DNA from 2 places in the Sodalis sp. RH15 genome. Region 2 is predicted to be linked to the other one. Evidence: riboswitches for the same ligand, from Rfam matches in the RefSeq annotation. Region 2 holds a riboswitch; the other holds the start of a gene.
What was found. A riboswitch is a leader RNA that binds a small molecule or an ion and turns the genes downstream of it on or off. The one in region 2 is predicted to bind cobalamin.

Region 1: it holds a riboswitch for cobalamin, as region 2 does, so the genes downstream of both, btuB (TonB-dependent vitamin B12 receptor BtuB) here and ACL2XO_RS07720 (energy-coupling factor ABC transporter permease) in region 2, are expected to answer to the same signal.

The regions. Positions count from the first base shown of each region.
Region 1 is NZ_CP178738.1:7,014-10,430, forward strand. Features, by position in the region: gene btuB (TonB-dependent vitamin B12 receptor BtuB) at 1-1,862, opposite strand, end outside; gene murI (glutamate racemase) at 1-37, opposite strand, end outside; cobalamin riboswitch at 1,932-2,119, opposite strand; gene trmA (tRNA (uridine(54)-C5)-methyltransferase TrmA) at 2,251-3,360, shown strand.
Region 2 is NZ_CP178738.1:1,642,254-1,645,670, forward strand. Features, by position in the region: gene ACL2XO_RS07710 (hypothetical protein) at 877-1,077, shown strand; gene ACL2XO_RS07715 (hypothetical protein) at 1,097-1,285, shown strand; cobalamin riboswitch at 1,593-1,811, shown strand; gene ACL2XO_RS07720 (energy-coupling factor ABC transporter permease) at 2,077-2,742, shown strand; gene ACL2XO_RS07725 (hypothetical protein) at 2,744-3,097, shown strand; gene cbiQ (cobalt ECF transporter T component CbiQ) at 3,094-3,417, shown strand, end outside.

The sequences.
Region 1 (3,417 bases), 1.6 Mb from region 2:
GTGAGATAAAATTCTCGTCCTGCGGTCTGGTAGCCATAAGCTGTCTCATACTCTTTATCAAACAGATTGGCTATTCTACCACGAACCGTCAGGTGTGGCGTTAACGGATAAGAAGCGGCAATGTCCCATAAACTGACGCCCCCCATCTTCACCACCTGTTCAGTGTTATAATCCGTGTCATAACGCTGGCCGAGGTAATGGTAGTTAAGAGACCAGTCAATGGACGCCACTTGCCAATCCAACTGGTATTTTATCTGCTGCTTGGCCCGGCGGGCCAGGATCTGGTCCGTGGTGGCGTCTCGGGGATCGAGATATTCCAGGGTTAATTGATGCCGGAGCGGGCCGGTATCTACCGAGGCGGTCCATTCCACCCCTTTGATACGGGCTTTGCCGATATTGTAGTAGCGTTCATCCGCCGTATCGTAATCGATGAGATTATCAATATCGTTGCGATAAGCCGAAATACGCCAGTCCACCGGACCTGTCAGTCCTTCAACGCCGCCTTCCCATTGTTTGCTCTCTTCGGGATCCAGGTTGGCGTTACCGCCATAAGCGCCGTAGAGCTGGCCCAGGTTCGGCGCCTTGTACGCGGTGCCGTAAGAGCCGATCAGGCGGTAGCCTTCGATAAACTCCCAGGCGGCGCTGCTTTGCCAGGTGCCGTGCCAGCCAAATTGTGAATTGTCATCTCCCCGCACCGCGCCTTCCAATGTCACCGGTCCGAAAAGCTGCTGCGTCGTGGCATAGATGCCTGTGTTGTGCTGCTCGTAGCCATCGGTGAGGTAGTCGGTACCGGGTTCGGTTGTCTGTTTCTGCCAATCCACCCCGGCGCTGACCAGACCGTGAGTGACGTGGAGGGTATTGCCCCATTGCAGGTTGTATTGATCGGAATCGTCCAGGGTAGCGGAAGCCGAATAGGGTCCGTATTTGGGATCGTAGTTATAGTCCTTGGTATGGCTATAGCTGTATGAGAGCTGGGAGGCGTATATACCTTCCTGAAAACGCAGGCCGGTATCATAGGTGCGGCTATATAACTGGCGGGTATCGAGCAGCGCATCTTCATGCGCCGGGTCGGTATAGGCATAAGTGCCGTCATAAGCGGTACGATTGTCGTAGCCATACACCCGCGCGAAACCGCTGAACTGTTGATTGAACGTATGATCCAACGACGCGAACAGGGTCTTGCTCATGAATCCGTCCCGGTCGGGCTGCGCCGGATCGCCATAAGGGTCGGGCAAATTGGCCTGCACATCGAATCCGCGGGTATAGGTGTAATTTCCCGCCACCGTGGCCACGGTATTATCCCCCAGCCGCTGCTGAGTGGACCCATCGTAACTTTGGTAACCCTTTGAACCCATGCCGGCGCTCAGGGTGGTTCCGGGTTTTTCGCGGGTGGTGATGATATTGACCACCCCGCCGATGGCGTCCGAGCCGTAGACGGCGGAGCGCGGACCGCGGATAAATTCGATGCGCTGAACCAGAGAGATGGGAATTTGGCTAAGATCGGATGAGCCGGAAATCCCAGCCTGATTCAAACGCACGCCATCGATGAGCACCAGGGCGTGACTGGAATTGGTGCCGCGAATGAACAGAGAGCTTTGCTGTCCCAGTCCGCCGTATTGCGCGATATCCACGCCCGGTAAACGGCTTAAGGCTTCAGCTACCGATTTGATTTGGCCACGGTCGATATCCTCGCGTGTCACGACGCTGGTGGGCGCAAGCACTGATGAAACCGGCTGTGGAAAACGATTTGCCGAAACAATAAGTGTGTCATTACTGCCGTTTGGAGCGTTGTTATCCTGCGCCCACCCGGAGAATGTCGTAACGGACAATGCCGCCAGAACGGTATTTTTGATAGTCAACATTGACGTAGCATCCAATAGATAAAATAGGATGCCGCAGGTTCCGTGTTTGATAGCACGCGATAAACAGGGATATTGCGACGAAATACCGGCAGGTTTTCGGGCTTGGGATGTGTTTAACACCAGGCGACGACTTCCCGTCGAAAAGACAGTGTCTGCTTCCGCTATCGCCCTGACGTCCCCTCACCGCTGCGCGTCAGCTCCAGCTTAGAACTGGATTCCCTTTTAACTCACAAGAGACCGGGCAAATATCCTACAATCAAAGGGATAATTATGTCTATAGAACTCATTAGGTAAGAAATTATAAATTGAACAGCATTGGACATCATCCATTTATCCCCTACAATCCCCACAAACCGATAAAGTTGGCCCATATCGACGAGAAATCATCATGACTACCGAGACGTTGCCTATCGACGCTTACGAAACGCAATTGGCTGAAAAAGCCGCCCGACTAAAAGCGATGATGGCAGCTTACCGGGCGCCGGAGCCGGAAATATTCCGTTCACCGGTAAATCATTACCGGATGCGAGCCGAATTCAGGATTTGGCATGAAGAGCAGGACCTCTACCACATCATGTTTGATCCGCTCACCAAAGAGCGTATCCGCATCGATTTCTTTGCCGCCGGCAGCGAGTTAATCAATGGGTTGATGACGGCAATGATCCAGGCCTTGCGCCTTTCGCCGGTTTTACGCCGTAAGCTTTTTCAGCTGGATTATCTCACCACCATGAGCGGTAAAGCGGTCATCACGCTGATATACCACCGTCCGTTGGATGACGAATGGCGCGAGGCCGCCGCAGCGCTGCGGGATGAATTGCGGGCGCAGGGTTTTGCGGTAAATCTCATCGGCCGGGCCGCCAAAACCAAAATTTGCCTGGACCGGGATTATGCGGATGAAAGATTGCCGGTATCGGGAAGGGAACTCATCTACCGGCAGATTGAAAACAGCTTTACCCAGCCGAATGCCGCCGTCAATATCCATATGCTGGAGTGGGCGCTGGCGGCAACCCAAGACGCACGGGGAGACTTGCTGGAGCTGTACTGCGGCAACGGGAATTTTTCGCTGGCGCTGGCGCGTAACTTTGAGCGGGTGCTGGCGACGGAGATAGCCAAGCCTTCGGTGGAAGCGGCACAGTATAATATTGCCGCCAACCATATCGGCAATGTGCAGATCATCCGCATGTCGGCGGAGGAGTTTACCCAGGCCATGCAGGGTGTGCGGGAATTTACCCGGCTGAAAGATATCGACCTGGCCAGTTACCGCTGCGAAACTATTTTTGTCGATCCGCCGCGCAGCGGGTTGGATGACGCCACGGTGGAGCTGGTGCGGTGTTATCCGCGCATCCTGTATATCTCGTGCAATCCCGAGTCATTGTGCCGCAATTTGGAATCCCTTTCTCAAACTCACGACATCATACGCATGGCGCTGTTTGATCAATTCCCTTACACCCGTCATATGGAATGCGGCGTCTTATTGACGGCAAAAACGCCTGAATGAGCGGCGCCTGTTTCAGGGCGCTCTGCACTGCCGATTCCCGCATCGGCGAATAATCAT
Region 2 (3,417 bases):
ATCATATTATGGGATGGAATGACACCCGTTGTTTGGCCGGATAATACAATACCGATACTTATTACCGATGATTCACCTGTAGATATGGGGTGGTTATATAAACAGGACGAATTCATCGTTCCGCCTGCTAATGCTTAGACAGCATGGTTAATATTATATATTAATTTGTTTGACATTGTGATGTTTTTAATAAAATAAAACATTCCAGAATATACGGAAATTTTCAATAACGGGTTTTTAATTTTTTAACCTGTAAGTTTAAACGTGATTATATATATACAAATTTTGAATATATGCTCACTTAATCATTATATCCATTCGATAAAATTATTGGAGGATTTCTAATGACAACAAACAACTTCAAATCCTTTGCCGCAGGTGCCGGTGCTAACGTCACCGCCCAGGCGGATTATGAAGCCCTGGCGCCCCATGGTTTTGCTACGTTTACCTCCAGCGGCAATTTCACTGTGCCGGTAGGCGTTACAACGATTTATATTTCCGGATGCGCTGGCGGCGGGGGCGGCAGTAACAATATAGCAAATGCTTCCGGCTCTTGCGCTGGCGGGGGCGGTGCTGGTCAATCGATTCAGAGAGCGGTGCTCAGTGTGACGCCAGGACAGGTAGTTCCTATTACCATAGGTGGAGCTGGATCGGGAGGTACTGGAGGTGGACAGGGCTCAGACAATGCCACAAAGGGTTCTAACGGAGGGAACACGATAGTAGGATCATTAATCACCTTGTCGGGGGGAAATGGCGGCAGTGTCGGCCGGGCTGGTATCAGTACTGGAGCCTTGGGCGGAGGTGCGGGTGGTAGCGGATTTCCTCAAGGCGGTTCTGGAAGTGACAGTGCCTCACCGGGCGCAAATACTTCAATAAATGGCTGGCCTGGTTTATCGGGCAATGGTGGTAGTTCGCCATTCGGTGGGGGTGGGGGCAATCAGCGCGCGGGTATTGGTAGTGCCGGCCCGAACGGTCTTCCAGCGGGTGGTTATGGGGCTGGTGGTTCTGGCGGCGCAACGCCATATTCTGGCGGTGGCAGTGGTGGAAATGGTGGCGCTGGTAGCGCTGGTTTTATAGAAATAGAGTGGTGAGGTGTATGGCAAACTATGCAGAAATTCAAAACGGTGTGGTCATAAATGTCTGTGTGTGGGATGGCGTTACACCTTTTGACGCTGGCGACGATATCCCACCAATTTTAATACCGGAAAATTCGCAGGCATGGATTGGTTGGGGATATACAGCTCCAGGCGGATTTGCCGCACCGCCAATTGAAATAATAGAATAATATTATAATGTCGCGCCGGTTGTTTTAATCGGCGCAATAAGCAGGTTGCTTGATTTCTTGATTTTATAAAATTGATTTAGATGCATGTTTCTAATTAAATTTTATAAGGCAATATTTGATGTAAATCATATTTCACCGTTACAAATATTTTCCGGTATTTTAAGCACAACCCCCGCCTCCCTAACAAAATCTGATATCCACCCGCTAATTTCTCCCGTTCATCATTTCTTCTTATCATGATCTACCGCAACAAAATCCCGACATAAGGTTTATTTATCCCTTGACGTTAATTGAAAAAAAACTCAGGATAAATTTCCGAGATTTGGGTGCCTTAGCTTCGCGATCGCGAGGCGGGTGAAACGGAAAGCCGGTGCAGATCCCTTTTGGGATAATCAATATTCCGGCGCAGCCCCCGCTACTGTAAGCCTGACGAATTTACCTTCAGCCACTGTGTTTTATGACATGGGAAGGCGGTAAAGAAGAATGACGGCAAGCCAGGAGACCGGCCCATCTCATACAGGAAGTACCAATCCCCGGGGTGATGGGAAGGGTTCGGTTATAACTTCGCGGCGAGAGTGGTTAACATTCCCCGTGTCTGAACTTATTTTCCTTCCTTCACTGCCGCATGTTGGTTTTTTAATTTGTGTTATATACCCAATGGTTTTCAAGCGGCGGCAAGCGAAAAATCCCGATGAGGCTTACTCAGGCAGGTTATTCGAGTGAAAGAGTCTATCCAGCACAGCTGCAACGAGAGAGATGATGGGTATAGTTGACACTCGTGAGGATCAGGCATGCATATCGAAGATGGAATTTTACCGCTGACGGCGTGCGCCGTTTATTATGCCGTGACGGCGGTTTTTGTTGTGCCGGGCATCTATGAAATAAAACGAAAAATCAAAACTAATCTCGCTTATAAACCTTTCCTCGCCATGATCGGCGTCGCGGTGTTTGTTATCTCGGCGATGCATTTGCCGGTGCCGGTCACCGGCTCCAGCTCTCATCCGTGCGGCACACCATTGGCGGCGATTATTATCGGTCCGTTCGCCACCGCGGTGGTGTCGATGATTGTGCTGTTTTTCCAGGCGGTCTTCCTGGGCCATGGCGGCATTACCACCATCGGCGCCAATACGGTCTCCATGGGCATTGCCGGGGCTTTTTCCGGTTACGCCGTGTGGAAATTCTTCAGGGCGTTTCGTTTTCCGTTATGGCTCGCCGCGGGCATGGCCGGCCTGGTGGGGGATTTGGTGACCTATCTCACCAGCGCGTTTGAGCTGGCGTTAAGCCTGCACGGCAACGTTCCGCTGGTGAAGCAGTGGATGATTTTTTTCATGGGCTACGGTCCGACGCAGCTGCCGCTGGCGGTGGCCGAGGCGGTTTTTACCGCCGCGGTGCTGCAGGCCATGGTCAGCCGGCGTCCTGACCTGTTGCCGGGAATCTTGACGAGAACGGGAGCATAACATGTCATTGCAGATTGAGACTCCGACCGAAGAGGCGAAAAAAACCCAATTTTTTGATGGTTTCACCAAAACCATGCTGGCGGTCATGTGCGTTATCCTGCTGTTTATCTTTGCCTCGGGGACCTATATGAATTCCCACAACATGGACGGCAGCGGTACGGATAACCACGTCAATGATTTGGCCACCGGCGTGGCGCACAAACCTCATCATCCCTTTGTGGAATTGCCGGGGGATGCCGAGGTGGGGGCCTTTTCCGTGGCCAACTTTTTCGCCGGCCTGATTGTGGGATATCATTGGCTGAAGCTGTTTGGCGGCAAGGGCAACGCCGTCGGGAGCAAAGAAGAAGAATCATGAGCCTGGCGCGTTTCGCCGATGAATCCTCCAGTCCCCTGCGCCGGCTGGACAGCCGGATAAAAACCGTTGTTTTGCTGTCGGCGGTGGCGGTGGCTTCCGTCTTGAGCCAATGGTATCTGGCGCTGGCATTATGGCTGGCCGCCATCAGTCTGTTTTGCGTTATGCCCTTTGACCGCAGGGCATTGTTAAAACGCTTGATCATGCCGATGGGTATTGCCTGGCTGGTATTTTTAAGCGTGCTGTTCACCCATGGCAGCCGGCTGCTGTTCACTATTCCGCTTCACTACTTTTCCCTTGATGCCTATCAGGAGGGATTGGTC